Regions from separate parts of the Azospirillum sp. TSH58 genome, predicted to be linked through region 1. Evidence: predicted binding sites of a transcription regulator. Region 1 holds the regulator's gene; each other region holds the start of a gene.
The links. The regulator PhoB, encoded in region 1, activates phosphate uptake and scavenging genes when phosphate is short. The targets are predictions, from matches to a motif close to TNTCATAAAACTGTCA.
Positions count from the first base shown of each region.

Region 2: ugpB (sn-glycerol-3-phosphate ABC transporter substrate-binding protein UgpB) is a predicted target of PhoB. The motif match lies at 1,667-1,682, and genes of this name have one in related genera.
Region 3: TSH58p_RS27310 (Na/Pi cotransporter family protein) is a predicted target of PhoB. The motif match lies at 2,130-2,145, and genes of this name have one in related genera.
Region 4: TSH58p_RS14835 (diacylglycerol kinase family protein) is a predicted target of PhoB. The motif match lies at 1,196-1,211, and genes of this name have one in related genera.

Region 1 covers NZ_CP022364.1:1,755,111-1,760,240, reverse strand. Annotated here, with positions in the region: gene cysK (cysteine synthase A) at 1-539, shown strand, start outside; gene TSH58p_RS11835 (hypothetical protein) at 849-1,658, shown strand; gene TSH58p_RS11830 (molybdopterin-synthase adenylyltransferase MoeB) at 1,733-2,521, shown strand; gene TSH58p_RS11825 (DsrE family protein) at 2,547-2,984, shown strand; gene TSH58p_RS11820 (hypothetical protein) at 2,990-3,247, shown strand; gene phoB (phosphate regulon transcriptional regulator PhoB) at 3,397-4,101, opposite strand; gene phoU (phosphate signaling complex protein PhoU) at 4,133-4,933, opposite strand; gene pstB (phosphate ABC transporter ATP-binding protein PstB) at 5,007-5,130, opposite strand, start outside.
Region 2 covers NZ_CP022364.1:1,333,419-1,338,548, forward strand. Annotated here, with positions in the region: gene ugpA (sn-glycerol-3-phosphate ABC transporter permease UgpA) at 1-110, opposite strand, end outside; gene ugpB (sn-glycerol-3-phosphate ABC transporter substrate-binding protein UgpB) at 250-1,587, opposite strand; gene TSH58p_RS09850 (hypothetical protein) at 1,900-2,292, opposite strand; gene TSH58p_RS09855 (HAMP domain-containing sensor histidine kinase) at 2,499-3,629, opposite strand; gene TSH58p_RS09860 (M48 family metallopeptidase) at 3,828-4,646, shown strand; gene TSH58p_RS09865 (multidrug effflux MFS transporter) at 4,714-5,130, shown strand, end outside.
Region 3 covers NZ_CP022367.1:1,288,752-1,293,881, reverse strand. Annotated here, with positions in the region: gene TSH58p_RS27315 (NAD-dependent epimerase/dehydratase family protein) at 1-365, shown strand, start outside; gene TSH58p_RS27310 (Na/Pi cotransporter family protein) at 384-2,024, opposite strand; gene TSH58p_RS27305 (DMT family transporter) at 2,222-3,121, opposite strand; gene TSH58p_RS27300 (LysR substrate-binding domain-containing protein) at 3,238-4,101, shown strand; gene TSH58p_RS27295 (glycine zipper 2TM domain-containing protein) at 4,238-4,810, shown strand; gene TSH58p_RS27290 (4-(cytidine 5'-diphospho)-2-C-methyl-D-erythritol kinase) at 4,839-5,130, opposite strand, start outside.
Region 4 covers NZ_CP022364.1:2,390,852-2,395,981, forward strand. Annotated here, with positions in the region: gene TSH58p_RS14825 (glycosyltransferase family 1 protein) at 1-187, opposite strand, end outside; gene TSH58p_RS14830 (UDP-2,3-diacylglucosamine diphosphatase) at 184-1,041, opposite strand; gene TSH58p_RS14835 (diacylglycerol kinase family protein) at 1,258-2,175, shown strand; gene TSH58p_RS14845 (hypothetical protein) at 2,299-3,909, shown strand; gene TSH58p_RS14850 (hypothetical protein) at 4,019-4,486, shown strand; gene TSH58p_RS14855 (TldD/PmbA family protein) at 4,526-5,130, opposite strand, start outside.

The DNA of each region.
Region 1 (5,130 bases):
AGATCGTCGCCACCGATCCGAACGCCTACATGCTCCAGCAGTTCAAGAACGCTGCCAACCCGGAGATCCACCGCAACACCACGGCGGAGGAGATCTGGAAGGACACCGACGGCAAGGCCGACTTCCTGATCTCCGGCGTCGGCACCGGCGGCACGCTGACCGGCGTGTCGGAGGTCCTGAAGGCCCGCAAGCCCGGCTTCCGCACCATCGCGGTGGAGCCGGAGGACAGCCCCGTCCTGTCCGGCGGCATGCCCGGCCCGCACAAGATCCAGGGCATCGGCGCCGGTTTCGTGCCGGACGTCCTGAAGAAGGACCTGATCGACGAGGTCGTCCGCATCTCCAACCAGCGCGCCTTCGAGACGGCCCGCAAGGTGGCGAAGCTGGAAGGCATCCCGGTCGGCATCTCCTCGGGTGCCGCGCTGGCCGCGGCGCTGGAGATCGGCTCCCGTCCGGAGAACGAGGGCAAGCTGATCGTCGTGATCCTGCCGTCCTTCGCCGAGCGCTATCTCTCCACCGCTCTGTTCGAAGGGCTGGAGTAAACCGGCCTCCCCTCTCCCACATTCGTCACGGGTGTGGGAGAGGGATGTCCGGCGCACTTTCTTGCGCAACCGGGCGGCGAATATTGCGCCGTCGCGCATCCTGCTGTAGAGTGGGATCCGTCCGGTCTTTTTGCGCGACGATCGCACCGGTCGGCGCTTTGACAAAAAGATTGGATTTTAGTAATCTAACCTGTCGGCGCCGGGAGTTTCAGCCGGCGCGGCTCCGCCGTTTCAGGCGACGGCCCGGCTTGCGGCGCGGCCGCCCGACGATGCGGAGCTGACGGCACAGGACCAGCGGGGGAGGCCACCATGGGCGTCGCGATTCCGAATGCCTCGACGATGAACTGGTTCCAGTTCCGCGGCATCACCAACGAATTGGACTCCAACCTCGCGTCCACCGACTACCGCCAGTTCACGGTGTCGAAGACCGGCGAATTCAATTTCAAGATCGCCGACATCAACACCAACATCAAGATCGTCGACCAGAACAACAAGGTCGTCGCCGAGGCGAAGGCGAAGAACGAGGCGGCGCAGACCAGCGCGAAGCTCGGCCCCGGCACCTACACCGCGGTCATCTCCCAGGCCGTGCGCGGGGTGAACGAGCGCGAGTACACGCTGGACATCACCGAACGCCAGAGCGTCATGATGGTGGGGAACGGCGCCCAGATGAAGGGCATCGCCCGCGCCGTCGTCGGCAACGACAGCGGCGTCCAGAAGCATTCGCTGACCGTCGCCCAGGGCGGCGAGTTCGTCGGCAACATGTCCCTGCCCTACACGCGCTGGGCCGTCATGAGCAAGGAGGGCAAGGTCGTGGCCTCCGGCGACACGATGGACCCGACGAAGTCGGGCGAGGACATGCTGAAGAAGCCCAGCTTCAAGATCGAGCCCGGCCAGTACGAGCTGGTGATCGTCCCGCCGAAGAACGTGATCGGCGAGATCCCCTACCAGCTGAACTTCATCCAGAAGGTCGCCAAGGCGCCCGAATCGACCGAGGAACGCCCGTTCGACAAGATCATGCGGGAGCGCGAGGCCCGGCTGAAGCAGTGGGCGGCGGAGGACGCGAACAAGTCGTCCAGCAAGGCGAAGACCACCCCCTACAAGATGAGCCTGCTCGCCTGACGCCGCCCGCCGCGGCGAGGTCCTGAGCGAGGGGACTTGCGCGGCACGGGGCGTTCCGCGCTATTCTGCGGATCATGGATTTCACCGACACCCAGCTTCACCGCTATTCCCGCCACATCATCCTGCCGGAGGTCGGCGGCGTCGGGCAGGAGGCGCTTCTGCGCGCCCGCGTCCTGGTCGTCGGGGCCGGCGGGCTGGGCGCGCCGCTGCTGCTCTACCTCGCCGCGGCGGGGGTGGGCACGATCGGCGTCATCGACGACGACACGGTGGACCTGTCCAACCTGCAGCGGCAGGTGATCCACGACGAATCGTCGCTCGGCGTCCCGAAGGTGGAGAGCGCCGCCGCCCGCATCCGCGCGCTGAACCCCGACGTGGCGGTGGAGGTGCACAAGGCGCGGCTGACCCGGGACAACGCGCTGGACCTGATCGGGCGCTACGACATCGTCGCCGACGGGTCGGACAATTTCGCCACGCGTTTCCTGCTGAACGACGCCTGCTACTTCGCGAAGAAGACGCTGGTGTCGGCGGCGATCCTGCGCTTCGACGGGCAGGTGTCCACCTTCAAGGCCCATCTCGGCGACCCGCACCCCTGCTACCGCTGCCTGTTCCCGGAACCGCCGCCGCGCGGTCTGGTGCCGTCCTGCTCCGAGGGCGGCGTGCTGGGGGCGCTGGCCGGCTTCGTCGGTTCGCTCCAGACGACCGAGGTGCTGAAGGAGATCATGGGCATCGGCGAGGGCCTATCGGGCAGCCTGATGATGCTGGACACGCTGCACGCCTCGTTCCAGCGCATCACGGTGCGGCGCGACCCGGACTGCCCGCTGTGCGGCGCCCACCCGACCATCCACGACCTGTCCGCCCATTGAGCGGCGCCTCGGAGAGCCCTGAACCATGGAAGGTCCCGAGTCCCTGTCCATCGTCCTGTTCGCGGGCGGCTTCGACCGGGTTCACTACGCCCTGGTGATGGCCAGCGCGGCGGCGGCGACCAACCGCAAGGTCACCCTGTTCTTTACCGGCCGGGCGCTGAACACGCTGCTCGCCGCAGACGCGGACGGCGCGCCGGGCTGGCACCGGCTGGACCCCGCCGACGACGGCGGTTCTCCGGCGGAGCGCGACGCCTTTTTCACCGCCAACGGATTGGCCGGGTTCGAAGAGCTTCTGGAGGCCTGCGTGATGCTCAAGGTCACGGTCATGGCCTGCGAGATGGGGCTGCGCGCGCTCGGCCTGCCCGCCGGGGTGCCGATGCGCCCCGACGTGCCGGTGAAGACCGGCGGAGTCGTCACCTTCCTGAACGACGCGCCGAAGACCGGCGCGATCCTGTTCGTGTGAGCGCGATGACCGACGACCACAGCCTGGTGATCGAATACGCGAACCGCTTCGAGGCGATCGCCGCGGAGGGTTTCGAAGGCCACCCCTACCGGGACGCGCTGGCCCATCTGGCGCAGCACGTGACGGCGCACCCCGATCTCGCCCCGCGGGTGGCGCACGCCCTGCGCGTGATGATCGGCTTCATCGAAGACAGCGACCGGGCGAAGCGCTTCGGCCCGAAGGTGGACATACTGCGGGAGGCGGTGGGGCTGCTGGAGGGGTGAACAGCTCCGGCACGTGGGCCCCCACCCCGGCCCTCCCCCGCTGCGCAGGGGAGGGAGATGGGCGCGAAACGGCGGCAGTCCCCTCCCCTGCGCAGCGGGGGAGGGTTAGGGTGGGGGCACGGTTTGCGCCGATTTCCGCCGGAAAACGGTCAGATGGACTTGCTGTCCAGCGCGTAGCCCGCTGAACGGACGGTGCGGATCAGGTCCATCTCCGTCTCCTCGTTCATCGCCTTGCGCAGGCGGCGGATGTGCACGTCCACGGTGCGCGGCTCGACATAGACGTCGTGGCCCCACACCACGTCGAGAAGCTGCTCGCGCGAGAAGACGCGGCCGGGATGCTGCATGAAATGGCGCAGCAGGCGGAATTCGGTCGGCCCCAGATGCACGTCACGGCCGTTCCGGCGCACCCGGTGGGCGGCCAGATCCATGGTCACGTCGGCGAACTGCAGCGTCTCGTCGGTCATGCCGGGGGCCGAGCGGCGCAGGACGGCGCGCATGCGGGCGACCAGCTCGGTCGGGGAGAAGGGCTTGGTGATGTAGTCGTCGGCACCGGAATTCAGGCCGCGCACGCGGTCCGCCTCCTCGCCGCGGGCGGTCAGCATGATGATCGGGATGTCGCGCATCTTGCTGTTGCGGCGCATCTGGCGGCAGACCTCCAGCCCCGACATCAGCGGCAGCATCCAGTCGAGCAGGACGATGTTCGGCGTCTGCTCGCCGGCCAGCAGAAGGGCTTCCTCGCCGTCGGTGGCGGCGTTCACGCGGAAGCCTTCCTTCTCCAGATTGTACTTCAGCAGCGTCACGATGTCGGCTTCGTCCTCGACGATGAGGACGAGCGGCTTCAGCGCCGAATTCATGCTTGTCCCGCTCCCACTGCGCGTCTCGCCGTCACGCGGCATGTCCCGCTCCATCGTTATCCGGGCCGCCGTCCCGCGGCAATCCCCGTTCCACAGCCTCCGTGGCCGCATCCATGACCGAACCGTCCGGCTCGACCACGGCGAAGCTGCTGCCGTCGTTCTTCGGACGCGCGGCGCGCAGCGTCGTCCCGACCACCAGATAATGGATGGTCTCGGCGATGTTGGTGGCGTGGTCGCCGATCCGCTCCAGGTTCTTCGCCATGAACAGCAGGTGGGTGCAGGGCGTGATGTTGCGCGGGTCCTCCATCATGTAGGTCAGGACCTCGCGGAACAGGCTGGTGTAGAGGTCATCCAGCTCCTCGTCGCGCTCCCAGGCGGCGATGGCGCGCTGGACGTCGCGCTCGATGTAGGCGTCCAGCACGTCCTTCATGATCGACTCGACCAGCCGCCCCATGCGCGGGATGGCCACCGCCGGGCGCACCACCGGCACCTGGGCCAGCGCCAGCGAGCGCTTGGCGATGTTGGAGGCGTAGTCGCCGATCCGCTCCAGGTCCGACGCGATCTTCAGCGCCGACACGATCTCGCGCAGGTCCTGGGCCAGCGGCTGGCGCAGGGCGAGCAGGCGCACGGCCTCGGCGTCGATGTCGCGCTCGTAGGCGTCGATGCGCCGGTCCGCCTGCATGACCTGGGCGGCCAGCGCGACGTCGCGGCGGGCCACCGCCTTCACGGCGGCGTCCACCTGCGCTTCGGCGACGCCGCCCATCTGGGTGATCAGGTTGGACAGGCGCTCAAGTTCGTGCGCGAAGGAGCGCACGATGTGTTCGGTGCTCATGCTTCACGTCCTTCGCTGATGGAGGAGGAGCGGCGATGCCGAGGGTCAGATGCCGGGGATCAGACGCCGGCGATCAGCCGTAGCGGCCGGTGATGTAGCCCTGGGTGCGCTCGTCCCGCGGGTTGGTGAAGATTTCCTCGGTGTCGTCGCACTCCACCATGTCGCCCAGGTGGAAGAAGGCGGTCTTCTGGGAGACG
Region 2 (5,130 bases), 420 kb from region 1:
CACAGCGCCTGCGCCGCCGGCCAGATGAAGAAGATCAGCGTCACCGCCACCTGCGGCGCCAGCAGCAGGTAGGGCAGCGCCCTGTTGTCGAAAATCACGCGACGTTGCATGGAACCCCTTTCAACCCTCTCCCCTCCGGGGAGAGGGTGGCCCGAAGGGCCGGTGAGGGGGTTGCGCATCGCGGAGCGTCCGACACAAGCGCATCCCCCTCACCCCTGCCCTCTCCCCAGGGGGGAGAGGGAGTTACGCTCAGTTCTTGTTGGCGCGCTCGAAGTTGCGCAGGACCGTGTCGCCGCGCTTCACCGCGTTGTCCAGCGCCTGCTGGGCGGTCTGCTGGCCCTGGAACGCCTTCTCCATCTCCTCCTGGATGATGTTGCGGATCTCCGGCAGGTTGCCCAGCCGCAGCCCCATGGTGTTCTCCGTGGTGGCGGTGCGGGTCAGCTGCTCCGCCGGCACCTCGGCGCCGGGGTTCTTGTCGTAGAAGCCTTCCTTCTTCGCCAGCTCGAAGCCCTGGAGCGTCACCGGAACGTAGCCGGTGTCCATGTGCCACTTGGCGTCCACCTCCGGACGGGCGAGGTGGCTGAAGAAGGCGGCGACGGCCTTGTACTCGTCGGCGGTGCGCTTGGGCGAGGTCATCACCCAGAAGGCGGCGCCGCCGATGATCGAGTTCTTCGGCGACGAGATCGCGTCCGGCCAGTAGGGCAGCGGCGCGGCGCCCCAGTTGAACTTGGCCTCCTTCACGATGCGCCCGCGCAGGCCGGACGAGGCCTGGATCATCGCGCATTCACCCGACGGGAACAGCGAGTCCGCCGCGTTGTCGCGCCCGCCGTAGCGCAGCGCGCCTTCCTTCTGCAGGTCGATCAGCGTCTGGAGATGCTTCACGAAGAACGGGTCGTTGATCTTCAGCGTGGCGTTCAGCCCGCCGAAGCCGTTGGCCTCCGACGCGAAGGGCTTGTCGTGCAGCGCGCCGACCTGCTCGAACTGCGTCCAGGTCGGCCAGGAGAAGGTCATCGGGCAGGTCACGCCGGCCGCCTTCAGCTTGCGCGCCGCGTCGGCCACCTCCGGCCAGGTCGCCGGCGGCCTGTTGGGGTCGAGCCCGGCCTTCTGGAAGGCGTCCTTGTTGTAGAAGGTGATGGTGGTGGAGCTGTTGAACGGCAGGGCCATCATCTTGCCGTCCTTGGAGCTGTAATAGCCCCGGACCGCCGGGATGTAGGCCGCGGCGTCGAGGCCCGACCCCGTCTCGCTCATCAGCTGGTGCACCGGCTTGATGGCCGGGCCGGCGGACAGCATGGTGGCGGTGCCGACCTCGAACATCTGCACGACGTGGGGGGCGTTGCCGGCGCGGAAGGCGGCGATGGCCGCCTGCATCGTCTCCGGATAGCTGCCCTTGAAGGTCGGGTTGACCTGGACCTTGTCCTGGCTCTCGTTGAAGCTCTTCACCACCTGCTCGAGCTGGCCGCCGAGCGGCTGGGGCAGGCCGTGCCAGAATTCGATGACGGTTTTCTGCTGGGCGTGGGCGGCGCCGGTGAAACCGGCGGCGAGCGCGAAGGCGGCCGTCGAGACGGCGAGCTTGCGGCGGGTCAGCATGGTGGTCTCTCCCTGGAACCAATCGATTGCGTGATGTGCTGACATGCAGGGCGCGGGTTGCGGTCCCGCGACGGTCTTGTGAAGATTTGATGACGTGTCCCTCAGGCGCGCGCACGGACGCGCCGCATCCGCTTCCCACGGTTGCAACGTCAGTCCGGCATAAGGCACGGAACGGGACTTAGGATGGTGACGGGTGCTGCGCCGGCATCGATGGTTTTCCTCCCCGCATGTGTTTCTTTTTTGCAAGCCTTAAGGATAGAGGGGAAGGCTGTCAATCAGCCGTACGTATCAGTACGGACTATCACCCTTACGTCATCTCTCGGGGTGCCGATTTTGCGCGAGCGCCCACAGCGCGGCGTCGTCGCGGCACAGGGAGCCGGCCAGTTGCGACAGCCTGTCCCCCATCAGACCCGAGGAGCGCAGCAGGCAGTGGGACCGGCTTGGCGCCGACAGATAGAGCGACGCCGCCGGGGCCGCGACCGGCGGGGCGGGGTACAGCGCGGCGGGCGGCGGACAGTAGTAAGGCTGCGCACCGGGATTGTAGCCGGGCACCAGCCGGTCCAGACCGGGCCGGGGGCCGAAGACGCAGCCGCGCTGGTCCCAGTCCAGGCTCGTCGTCTGCGCGGCAGCGGGCAGGGCAACAAGGGCGGTCACAGCCAACCCCGCCAGTTGTCCGGCCAGCCGGAACCCTGCTTTGCGATGCATGCTTCCCTCCGATCCCAGGCCGCGCCTGTGATGCACCCAGACCATGACGCCCGGGCCGGCGGGTCGTGAACGGACCCGGCCTTCGGAGGAATTATGCGCGCTCCATCGTCCATCGGAGCCGCGCCGATGGACGGGTCGGAGAGCGCAAGCGAGGACGACGCTCTCTGTTCGTTCGGTGGAAGGAGGAGGCGGGTTTCCCCGCCCCGTCAGGCCGCGCTGCTCTTCTCGACCGACCGTTCCTCGGCGCTCTCCGCCGCCAGCGGGACCTCCACCGCGAAGACGGAGCCCTTGCCGGGGACCGAGCGCAGCGAGACCGTCAAGCCCAGCAGCGTCGCGAGACGCCGCACGATGGCGAGGCCGAGCCCCAGCCCGTGCCGGCGGTCGCGGTTCGGGTTGCCGAGCTGGCGGAAGTCGTCGAAGATCGCCGACTGGTCGGCGGGGGCGATGCCGATGCCGGTGTCCCACACCTCGATGCGCAACGCCGCGCCGCGCCGCCGCGCCGCCAGCAGCACGCCGCCCGACTCGGTGAAGCGCAGGGCGTTGGACAGGATGGGGCGCAGAAGCTGCTCCAGCAGCACCGGGTCGGTGCTCACCTCCGCATCGGCGGAACGGACGTTGAAGCGCAGGGCCTTGGCGTCGGCCTCCGGCGCGAATTCGTTGAGCAGGCGGCTCAGCGTCTCGTCGATGGGGAAGCTCTGCACCTGCGTCCGGACCAGCCCGGCCTCCAGCTTCGACACGTCCAGCAGGGCGCGCAGAAGTCCCTCCGCCGCCTCGATCGACATCTCCAGCTTCTCGCCGAGGTCGCGCGCGCCGGGATCGGTCAGGCGGCCCATCAGCAGATGGTGGAACAGATGCATGGCCTGGAAAGGCTGGCGCAGGTCGTGGCTGGCCGCCGACAGGAAGCGCCCGATCGCGGTGCGTCCCGTCTCGGCCTCCTGGCGGACCCGCTCGGTCTCGGCCTTCGCCCGCTCGGCTTCGGCGCGGGCGGCGGCCAGGGCGGCGGCGTTGGTGTCGGCGATGGCGGCGACCGCCGTGATCACCCCGTCCGCGTCGCGCACCGGGCTCAGCACCATCTCGCCCCGGGGCAGCAGGCCGAAGGCCGACACCGGCGCCCCGGTGAGGACGGCGCGGCGGACCTGCGCCTCGACCTGGGACACGATGGCCGCCGGAACGTCCAGGTCGGTCAACGCCCGGCCCTCCACCTCCTCCGGCAGACGACCGAAGGCCGCGGCAAAAGCCTGGTTGACCACGAGAAGCCGCGCGTCCAGCCCAAGCAGAGCGTGAGCGGCGCCGTTGGCGGAGACCAGAGCCTCAAGCCAGATCGCACGATTGGTCATATGACCTTCGGTTGAGTTCTTTCTGGTATACTCGCCCACAACTTCACCGCAAAAACTGAGAGTGCATCATACTTATCTTGCCACTTGCCCATCGGAGTCAAATGTCACATGCAAGACTCACTTGGGACAAATTCCGTTTGAATGTGAAAGACAACGGCCCCATTGGCCGCAGCCGGCCGCGCGGGCTATAAGTCAGGTATGTTCTTCCGCCGGAAATCCCACCCCTCCAAGCCCGCGGTTCCCCGCCCGAAGGCCCCGCGCGCCCTGGCCGTCGCCGGCCTGCCCGTGCCGCTGGAGTTGCGGGAAAGCGCCCGCGCCCGCCGGATGACCCTGCGGGTGGACGCCGGCCGCGGGCTGATCCAGGTGGTGATCCCGGTGGGCGTCCCGGAGGCCGAGGCGCTGCGCTTCGTCGGGCGGCACGACGGCTGGGTCCGGGCGCGGCTGGCCGCCCTGCCGCCGCAGCTTCCCTTCACCCACGGAGCGGTGGTGCCCTATCTGGGAATCGACCATGTCATCCGGCACGCCCCGGACCTGCGCGGGGCGACCCGGCGCGAGGACGGCGCGATCCTGGTCGGCGGCCGGGCGGAGCATGTCGCCCGCCGGGTGCGCGACTTCCTGATGGCCGAGGCGCGGCGGGAGCTGGCCGAACGGTCGCGCGCCAAGGCCGCGCTGATCGGCGCGCGGGTCGCCGCCGTCACCGTGCGCGACACCAAGAGCCGTTGGGGAAGCTGCTCGGCCACCGGACGCCTCTCCTTCTCCTGGCGGCTGATCCTGACCCCGGAGTCCGTTCTGGATTACGTGGTGGGGCACGAGGTGGCGCATCTGCGCGAGATGAACCACTCCCAGCGCTTCTGGACGCTGTGCGCCCAGCTGACCGGCGACGTGCGCACGCCCCGCCTCTGGCTGAAGGCCAACGGCGCCCGGCTGCTGCGCTACGGCGAGGGTGGCGGCGAGGGAGGCGGCGAAGGAGCGGAAATGGTTTCACCTGCAAATGACGGTCATGCCGAAACGCCGTGACGGGGCCACGCCGAGCCTCTGCTAGAGTGCGCCACCTCCCCCCTCCCCCGACGACCCGACCCCGTCCATGCCCCGTCCCGATTCCCTGACCGTCCGCGTGCTGCTGACGGCGCTCGTCGCCTTCGGCCCGCTGTCCACCGACCTCTACCTGCCCTCCCTGCCCACGCTGGTCACCGTGTTCGACACGGACATCGCCACGGTGCAGCTCACCCTGTCGGTCTTCCTCGCCGGCTTCGCGGTGTCGCAGCTCGTCTACGGGCCGGTGTCCGACCGGTTCGGGCGGCGGCCCGCCCTGCTCGGCGGCATCTTCATCTATCTGGTGGCGAGTGCGGCCTGCGCGCTGACCGACGACATCGAGACGCTGATCGTCGCCCGCTTCTTCCAGGCGCTGGGCGCCTGCTGCGGCCCGGTGGTGGCGCGGGCGGTGGTGCGCGACGTCTTCGGGCGCGACCGGGCGGCCACCGTCCTGGCTTACATGGCGATG
Region 3 (5,130 bases), on a different replicon from region 1:
TCTTCGCCCGCCGGGTGGCGCAGGGCGAGGACGTGACGATCTTCGGCGACGGCGAGCAGGTCCGGGATTTCGTGTTCGTCGGCGACGTCGTGCGCTTCCTCGTGAAGGCGATGGAGCGCCAGTCCCGGGGGGCGGAGGTCTTCAACCTGTGCACCGGCCGCCCGACCTCGCTTCTGATGCTGCTGGAGGTGTTGCAGGAGCTGTGCGCCAGCCGGGTGCGCCGCTTGCACCAGCCGGCGCGGGCGGGCGACATCCGGGTGTCCATCGGCGACCCGGCGCGGCTGCGCGCCACCTTCGGCGAGGGCTGCCGGTTCGGCCTGCTGCAGGGGCTGAGCGCCACCCTGACCGGGGAGATGCCGCGGTAACGCCGCTCTCCCCCTCCCCTAGACGTCCCGGCTCTCCAGACGGGGCAGTCCGACCACCTTCAGGCGGCTTTCGCTGAGTTCCCCCACCTGATCGAGGATCGGCAGGGCGACCGCGGCGACATGGGCGTTGATGCGCTTCAGGTCGCGCAGGATGTCCAGCACCAGGGCGCTGGTCTCGATGCTGGCGGCGTCGCCGCGGCGGACGCGGTCGAGATGGCGGGCGGTGGCGGTGCGCTCCAGCGCCCGCACCGCGTCCTTGCCGGCGATGAGCTGCCGGGCCAGCCGCCGGTCCTCCCCGATCAGGATGCCGAGCGCCGTGCGCAGGTTCTCCACCGTGCGGCGGTGCAGCTCCTCCACCTCCCGGAAATCCTCCGGGGCGAAGTGCAGATGGTGGCGGATGCGCTTGGCGGCGAGTTCCATCAGGCTCTTGTCGATGATGTCGCCGATGTGCTCCAGGTTGATGGCGAAGGCCATCAGGTCGTCGACCCGCCGGGTCTTCTCGGCGTCGAGATGACGGCGCCCGAGCTTGGCGAGATAGAGCTTGAGGGCGGTGTGCAGCCGGTCCACCCGGTCGTCGGCGCGGCTGACCTCGGCGATGGGGCGCTCGTCGTTCTGGCGCAGGGCGGTCAGGCTGCGGCACAGCATGTCCTCCACCAGATCGCCCAGCCGCAAGGTCTCGCGCACCGCGCCCGCGATGGCGACGGAGGGGGTCTCCAGCGCCGACTCGTCGAGATGCCGCGGCGTCGCCGCGTCCTCGCCCGCGTCCTCCGGCTGGGGCAGCAGCCCTTCGGTCAGCCGGGCGAGCGGCGTCACCAGCGGCAGGAAGAGCAGGGCCAGCGCCGCGTTGAAGGCGACATGCGCGCTGACCACCGCCGTCAGCGGGGCCATCCCGGCCAGGAACGACGCCGCCATCGGCACCAGCGGCAGGGCGAGAAGCGACCCGGTCACCCGGACCAGCAGGTTGCCCAGCGGCACCCGCCGCGCCGCCGCCCCGTCCGCCGATGTGGCCAGCACCGCCGGGATGGCGCCGCCGAGATTGGCGCCCAGGACCAGCGCCACCGCCGTCTCGGTCCCGATCACCCCGGCACCGGCCAGGGATCCCGCCAGCATCACCGTGGCGAGGCTGGAATGCACCGCCGCGGTCAGCGCCGCCGCGACGATCAGGGCGAACAGCGGCTCGCCGCCCAGCGCCTCCAGCATCGCCTGGACCAGCGCCGATTCCCGGACCGGCAGGGTGGCCGCGCCGAGCAGCTTCAGGGCCAACAGCATCAGCCCGATGCCGACCAGGATGCGGGCCAGCGCCCGCCGCCCGCGATGCTCGCCGCCCAGCGCGTGCAGCGCCCCGCCGAGCAGCAGCAGGCTGGGCGACAGCCAGTGCAGATCGATGGCGAGCAGCCGGGCGACGAGGCTGGTCCCGACGTCGGCGCCCAGCATCACCGCCAGTGCCATGGACGTCGTCATGAAACCCTGCCCGGCCATCGAGGCGGTCATCAGCGCGGTCGCCGTGCTGCTCTGCACCGCGATGGTGGCGGCGACGCCGGCCAGGAAGGCGGCCAGCCGGTTGCGCGTGCCGTAGCCGACCCAGCGGCGGACCGCCGCCCCGCCCCACCGGAAGACGCCCGTCCGCACCAGCCGCAGCGCCCACAGCAGCAGCGCCACGGCGCCGAGGATGTCGATCAGGACCAGGGTGGGCGAGACGGCGATGGTCGAGATGGTGGGCCTCCCGGCGTGTGGGCCTCAACAACAGGACGATGGAGCGGGGCGAGTCATGAAAACGTAACAATCGCAGGGCGCAACCTGATCCCCCGCGAAAGGCGTATCCCTTTTTGCCAGCGCACCGCCTCCGCACGCCCGGCTCACCCCCGCGTCACCAGCCAAATGCCCAGCGCCACCGGCAGGATGCCCAGCAGGTCCCAGGGCTGCACCGTTTCGCCCAGCAGCGCCCAGCCGAACAGCATGCCCAAGGGCGGCATCAGGAAGTGATAGGCGCTGGCCTCCGTGGCGCTCGTCCGCTGCAGCAGGCGGAACCACAGCAGGTAGCCGCCGATCGACACCACCAGCGCCTGATAGACCAGCGACCCGGCGAGGCTGGCGGTCAGCCGGATCGACCCGGCGTCCTCCAGCAGCAGCCCGAGGGGCAGCAGCGCCAGCCCCGCCGCCAGCACCTGCACCCCGGTGCCGGCGAGCAGCCCCGTCCGCGGCGCCAGCCGCTTGAACAGCAGCGTCCCCGCCGACAGCGCCACCAGCGCGCCGACCGCCAGCGCGATGCCCAGCGGCGCGTCCGCCCCGCTGCCCAGCCGCCCGCGCACCACCAGCGCCACCCCGGCCACGCCCAGCGCCAGCCCCACCGCCTTGCGCCGGGTCATCGCCTCGCCCAGCAGCAGGGCGGCCAGCGCCGCGGTCAGCACCGGGTTGGCGCTGACGATCAGCGCCGTCAGGCCGGAGGACACGTGGGTCATGCCGCTGTAGCTCAGCCCCAGATAGAGCGCGTGGTTGAGCAGGCCGAGCAGAGCCAGCAGGCCGAGCGTCCGCCCGGCCATTCCCCGGTACTCGCCCCGCCACGCCGCGACGGCGGCCAGCAGCGCCCCGGCGATCAGGAAGCGGAAGGCCAGCAGCAGCAGCGGCGGGCAGTCGGCCAGCCCGATCTTCCCAGCGGCGAAGGCCGAACTCCAGGCCAGGCAGAAGGGCACGACCAGGGCGAGCGGCGCCGCCCGCGGGGCGGTCAGGGCTAAGGGGTGTGTGGCGGCGTGAGTCATGGCCGGTCCTCTCCCATGCGGAAGGATGCACGTTGGAGAGAGGATGGCGCGGACCCTTTTCATTTGGAAATTGGATGATATCATCCATTGCATTCGAAATCTGAATGGTCGGTCCAATGCGCGAGATGGATCTGGGCCTGCTGCGCACCTTCGTGTCGGTGGTGGACGCCGGCGGCTTCACGCGGGCCGGGGAGCGGGTGCACAAGACGCAATCGACGGTCAGCCAGCAGATCCGCCGGCTGGAGGAGCAGGTCGGCCTGCCGCTCCTCGACCGCAACAGCCGCGCCGTCGCGCTGACCGACGATGGGGAGCGGCTGCTCGGCTACGCCCGCCGGCTGCTGGCGCTGAACGACGAGGCGAACGCCGTGCTGTCCGGACGACCGGCGGCGGAGGTGGTGCGGCTGGGCGTTCCGGAGGATTACGCGGTGGAGCGGCTCCCCCGCCTGCTCGCCGACTTCGCGCGGGCGAACCGGCGGCTGCGGCTGGACGTGCGCTGCGACCTGTCGGTGCGGCTGCGCGCCGACGTGGAGTGCGGCGACCTCGACATCGCCCTGGTCAAGCAGGAGCCCGGCCGCCCCGGCGCGCTGCGCGCATGGCGGGAGCCGCTCTGCTGGGTCGGTCCGGCGGCGGAGGACCTGCACCGCGAGGACCCGCTGCCGCTGGTGCTGTTCCCGCAGGGCTGCGTCTACCGCAACCGCGCGGTGCACGAGTTGGAGCGCGCGGGGCGGCGCTGGCGGGTGGCCTATTCCAGCCCCAACCACGCCGGGGTGCGGGCCGCGGTGTCCGGCGGGCTGGGCGTCAGCGTGCTCCCCCACAGCGCCCTGCCGACGGGCGCCCGCTTCCTGGGCGTGGCCGACGGCCTGCCGGCGCTGCCCGAGACGGAACTGGCGCTGCTGACCGGAGGCGCGGCGCGCGGCGCGGGGGTGGAGATGGTCACCGCGCTGCTGACGGAGAGCCTTCCCGAGCCGGTGTGGGCGTGAGGGGCCGGTGCGGCGGGGCGACGGGCGGGCTACCCCTTTCGCGCACCCCAAAAAGGTCACGCGCCCCGCGCTTGCCGGATGGATGAAGACTCCGACCCCGGATGTTCATTCGGGTGAGACGCATCCTGGAGCCATCATGACGCACATCCGCTTCGCCCCCAAATCCCTCGCCATCGCGCTGCTGGCCGGTGTGGCGGCCTTGGGCGCGGGGATGTCCCCGGCCCTCGCCGATCCGCCCGATTGGGCGCCGGCCCATGGCTGGCGCGCCAAGCAGGAACGCCATCATGAGCGCGAGCGCCATCACCGTGAGCACCACGAACGCGACCGTCACGAGCGGGCCCGCTATTACGATCACGGCTACATCGACGGCGGCTATGGCGACGGGCGCGTGGTGATCGTCCGCCGGCCCCCGCCGGTGGTGGTCTATGAGGAGCCGCCGGTCGTGCATTACGCCCCGGCCCCCGTCTACATCGAGGAGCCGCCGCCGGTGATCGTCCAGCAGCGCCCGCGCGTGGTCCGCGCGGCGCCGCAGGTGGTGGAATGCGGGCCGCTCGACGGCGACCTGATCGGCGTGCTGGGCGGGGCTGCCGTCGGCGGGCTGGTCGGTTCGCAGTTCGGGCGTGGCGACGGCAAGCTGGCGGCCACCGCCGCCGGCACGCTGGGCGGCGCCATGCTGGGCGGCGCGATGACGCGCGGCGGCGGCTGCTAAGCCCCTAGATGCCAAACCTCGAAAGAGGTCAGCCGACGCCCCAGCCGCCAGTGTCCGGGAAGGGGATCGGCGGGGGCGGGGCCGGGACGACCGTGGCAGGCGCCGTCAATCCCGTGGGCAGCGGCGGCGCACCCGCCGGGGTCGGCAGCAGCCGGGCGGCCTTCGCCCACCAGCGCGGCTGCGCCGCCTGGATCGAGCGGGCGGCGGCGGCGGCGCGCTCCGCATCGGCGTAGAGGCCGAAGCAGGTCGCCCCGCTGCCCGACAGGCGGGCCAGCAGGCAGCCGTCCGTGCCCTCCAGCGCCGCCAGAACGTCGGCGATC
Region 4 (5,130 bases), 640 kb from region 1:
GGCGCCCCGCGCCCAGCGCCAGCCGGATTTCCGGGTAGGTGGGCATGGGCACGGTGCGGAAGCGGTCGGGGCCGATCACCTCCACGCGGTGTCCCATGGCCTCCAGCTCGGCTTGGACGGTGCCGATGGTGCGCACCACGCCGTTGACCTGGGGCAGCCAGGCGTCGGAGACGATCAGGATGTTCACGCCGCCGCCTTCTCCTTCACGTTCTCCTTGGCCGCCGTCTCCTTGGCCGCCGTCTCCCTGGTCGGGATGCGGGCGGGCAGCGTCGTCGCGGCGCGCCGGCGGATGTCCGCCGCCCAGTCGATGATCTCCAGCCGGCCGCAGGGATGCTCGACCAAGGCGGTGCAGGACTCGACCCAGTCGCCGTCGTTGCAATAGAGGATTCCTTCCATGTCGCGGATTTCGGCGGTGTGGATGTGGCCGCAGACGACCCCGTCCACCTTGCGGCGCCGGGCCTCGTCGCCGAGAGCGGTCTCGTAGTTGCCGATGAACTCGACCGCCGTCTTCGTCTTGTGCTTTAGGAAGGCGGACAGCGACCAGTAGGGAAAGCCCAGCTTGCGGCGCGCCCAGTTGAACAGCGTGTTGGCCTGGAGCAGGACCACGTAGGCGTTGTCGCCGATGAAGGCCAGCCAGCGGGCGTACTTCACCACCACGTCGAAGCGGTCGCCGTGGGTGACCAGGAGCCGCCGCCCGTCGGCGGTGACGTGGATCATCTCCTCCACCACCTGGACGCCGCCAAACTGCAGGCCGGCGTAGTCGCGGGCGGCCTCGTCGTGGTTGCCGGGGATGTAATAGACCTGCACGCCCTTGCGCGCCCGGCGCAGGATCTTCTGCACCACGTCGTTGTGCGCCTGCGGCCAGTACCAGGTCTTGCGCAGGCGCCAGCCGTCCACGATGTCGCCGACGAGATAGAGGTGGTCGGACTCGTTGTGCTTCAGGAAATCGAGAAGATACTCCGCCTTGCACCCCCGCGTGCCCAGATGGACGTCGGAGATCCAGATGCTGCGGTACTGCTTGACGTCGCGTGATCCGCTCATGTCCCGCTCCATCGCCATTTCGGCAAGGGTTCATGGAAACATGTCCCGTATATCGGCCGCTCATTGTCTTGACAACGATTTCGATCATCCGCATCTGTTGGGATCATTGATTTCGGCAAGACTTCTTTTCAGTGAAACAAAGGCGAAAAATGACTTTATCAAAACTGAAACAGGATGGTCACATTGGACGCTGGTGCGGCGGATGGAGGCGAATCGGTGCCTGAGACGTCCAGACCGGCCGCGGCGACCCGGCGTCGTCTTCTGATCATCCACAACCCGGTGGCCGGCGCCCGCCGCGCGCGCCGTCTGGGCGCCGCTCTGGCGGTGCTGGAGCAGCGCCACGGGGCCGTGGTGACGCTTCAGGCCACCGGCGGGCGCGGCGACGCGGAGGCGATGGCCCGCGCGGTGGCCCCCGGTGCCTTCGACGCGGTGGTCGCCGCGGGCGGCGACGGCACCATCAACGAGGTGGTCAACGGGCTGGGCGCGCGCGGCGGGGACTCGGCGATTCCCTTGGGCATCGTGCCGCTGGGCACCGGCAACGTGCTGGCGCATGAACTGGGCCTGCCGCTGGACGCGGAGGGCGCGGCGCGGGTGTTGGCGGAAGGGCGCACGCTGCCGGTGCATCTGGGTGTGGCGAATGGCCGCGCCTTCGCCATGATGGCCGGCGCCGGCCTGGACGCCCGCGTGGTGGAGGGGGTGGACACGCGGCTGAAGCGGCTGATCGGCAAGGGCGCCTACGCGGTGGAAACGCTGGCCCGGATCGCCGCGGGCGGCGGCGGTCCCTACCGTCTGGCGGTGGACGGCGGGGAGCCGGTGGAGGTCGCCTCCGTGATCGTCGCCAGGGGGCATTTCTATGGGGGGCGCTTCGTCTGCGCGCCCGACGCGCGGCTGACCGACCCGCGGCTGCACGTCTGCCTGTTCCCGCGGATGGGGCGGGGGAACGCCCTGCGCTATCTCTGGGGCGTCGCCGCCGGGCGGCTGCCGCGCTTTCCCGACTACCGCATCCTGCCGGCCCGGCGCGTGGTCATCGAAGGGCCGGCGGGGGAGCCCGTGCAGGGCGATGGCGACGTGATCGCCCGTCTGCCGGTGGAGATCGCGCTGGCGCCGTGGATCTTGCCGGTGCTGGTGCGTTGAATATTGTTTTAAGAGTCCGTTAAGGGGTCTCTTGGAAAAATTACTTGGGAACATTCAATAATTACTTCGGTCTCTAAGGATTTAAGGCGCCTGCCGCCCAGGCGGGACCGAAAGGGGGAAGCCATGTCCGCGTCGATCAACGCCCTGTTCTCCGCCACCACGGCCAGCGCCACCGCGACCGCCACCAAATGGAAGCCCGCCGGAGGGGCCGCCGAGGCGGAGGGGACCTGGAAGGCGGCCTCCGACGCCGGGTCCTCCGCGGGCTCCGCGGCCCTGGCCGCCTTGAAGGGCGAGGACAGCGTGGAACTCAGCGGGCTGGCCAAGTCGCTGACCGGCGTGGCGGGGAAGGTTTTTGCCTCCATCGGCTCCAAGGGCCGCGCGATGCTGGAAGACTTCGTCAAGTCCGGCAAGATGACCGAGAAGGACGTGGCGTTGGGACTGCGCCAAATGGCGACCAACGCCGTGAAGGACCGCTTCATCAAGGAGCGGCCCGAGGATGAGGAGGACAAGGCCTGGGCGGAGAGGCTCGGGGCGGCTGAAAAGGCCTTCAAGACCAAGACGGAACGCATGGACAAGGCCATGTCGGCCCTGAACGAGGCGCGCACCGCCGCTTTCACCGCCTTCGGGAAGGACGAGGACACCGAGGCGTTCCAGGCGGCAATGGCTCCGGCCAATGCCCAATTCCGCGCGGAGGCGGCGGACATCGAACGCGAGATGCTCGAGACCGCCGGTGGCGACCCGAACAAGATCAAAGGGAAGTTCTTCGGGTATTTCGTGAAGAAGGGCGAGGAAGCGTTCGAAAAACTGGATTTCGGCGCGGAAGCGGAGGGCGGCGAGAATGGGCTGCTGTCGCCGGACAATGAAAAGGGAAAGGCCGCCGCCAAGCTTATGTATGACCTGGGTTTCAAAGGAAATCTGTACGCAAGGGGTCTCGCGGAGTATGCCGCGGACGTGAACATTCCCGGCATCGGGCGCGGTAAGGTCGACAAGAGCCAACCGATGCCCGCAGAGTATGAGCCCTCTGCCAAGGAGGAGGCCGAGGCCGCCGGCCTGCCGCCGCCGCCCACCACGGTGCTGACCACCAGCCAGACGCCGGGGCTTCAGGGCTTCGCGAAGGTCATCCAGGACGCTCGCGACTCGCTGGACGCCACCTACACGGCGATGGCGAAGGAAGGCAAGGGGGTGAACTACTCCGACCCGACCGGCAAGGACGTGGAGCGGTTGTTCGGCGGCTTCGACCGGCGCAGCCTCCACGCCATCGCCAGCAACAAGGACGGCACCTTCTCCAAGAACGAGCAGGAGGCGGCGCAGTCCATCATGGCCCGTCAGCAGAAGGAGGCGATGGATGCCGCCGACCCTCTGGGCACCGACAAGGCCGCCGCCTACCGCGCCGGGGTGAAGTTCCTCGACGAGGCCAGCCAGGAGGAGAAGGAGTCGGTCAACTGGTCGGTACAGCGCGCCGCGCTCCAGTACAGCTATGAGAAGGCGACGAAGGAGACCGGCGCGCCGATGGAGCGGTTGGGCTACGGCAGTGCGCTTGCCTCCGTGTTGAAGGACGCGCTGGAGGCACAGGACGCGCAGGCCGGCGATGTGATGAAGAGCGTCGGTGGGAAGGCGATGGGCGGGGAGGGCACCGGCTACGTGTCCGACCTGAAGAGCCTGTCGCTGTTCCGGGATTTCCTGCCCAACCTGTCGGTGCGCGGCGCCGGGGGCCCGATGAGCGTGACGGTCTGATATCCCGTCCTTGCCACAGGCCGGCGGCGGCGCTTGCCGCTAATCCGATGGGGGTAGAGCCGCGGGACGCGCTTGCGGCTCACCTCCGGCCGGCAAGGGAATGCGGATCATGAGTGGGGATCGGATGCGGTGCCGGAACGGGCACGCCGCGCTGGCGCTTCTGGCGGTGCTGTCCATCACCGGCCCGGCGCTGGCGGACAAGCCCGACTGGGCCGGCGGTCCCGGCGGAGGGCACGGCAAGCCGCAGGGCGGGCCTTCCTACGATTCCAAAGGGCACGACTCCAGAGGGCACGACCCCAAAGGGTTGGTGTCCCGCGGCGAGGTGACGATCATCCGGGATTATTTCTCCGCCCATCCGGTCGGGGCGACGGCCCTGCCGCCGGGGATCGCGAAGAAGCTGGCGCGCGGCCAGCCGCTGCCGCCGGGCATCGCCAAAAAGCTGGCGCCCGTCGAACTGCGCCAGCGGGTGCCGGTGTGCATGAACGGCTGGGAGTGCATCCTGGCCGGCGCGGACATGCTGATCCTGGATGCGGTGCACGGCACCATCGCCGACATCGTCCGCGGCGTGGTCCGCTGACACGAGGGGGAGGCGCCGGAAGGCGCCTCCCTCTGGGCTTTACAGACCGGCGATGGTCAGCCCGTCGATGCGGATGGTCGGCGCGTCCATGCCGAAGCGAAGTTCCAGGTCGCTGGCCGGCTCCAGGTTCAGGAACATCTCCTTCAGGTTGCCGGCGATGGTCAGCTCGGTGACCGGGTACGAGATCTGCCCGTTCTCGATCCAGTAGCCGGCGGCGCCCCGGCTGTAGTCGCCGGTCACCCCGTTGACGCCCGTTCCCATCAGCTCCGTCACGTAGAAGCCGTTGGGGATCTCGGCCAGCAGCTCGTCGCGGCTCTTGGCCCCCGGGGCCATGTAGACGTTGGCCGGGGCCGGGCCCGGCGGGCCGGAGGTGCCACGGGCGGCGTGGCCGGTCGTCGACAGGCCGAGCTGGCGGGCCGAGCGCAGGTCGAGCAGCCAAGTGGTCAGGTGCCCGTCCTCGATCAGGTTGCGGCGGGTGGTGGCGATGCCCTCCGCGTCGAAGGGGCGGGAGCGCAGGCCGCGCTTCACATGCGGGTCGTCGACGATGGTGATGCCGGCGGCGAAGATGCGCTGGCCCATCTTGTCCTTGAGGAAGCTGGTGCCGCGCGCGATGCTCGGCCCGCTGATCGAGCCGGTCAGGTGGC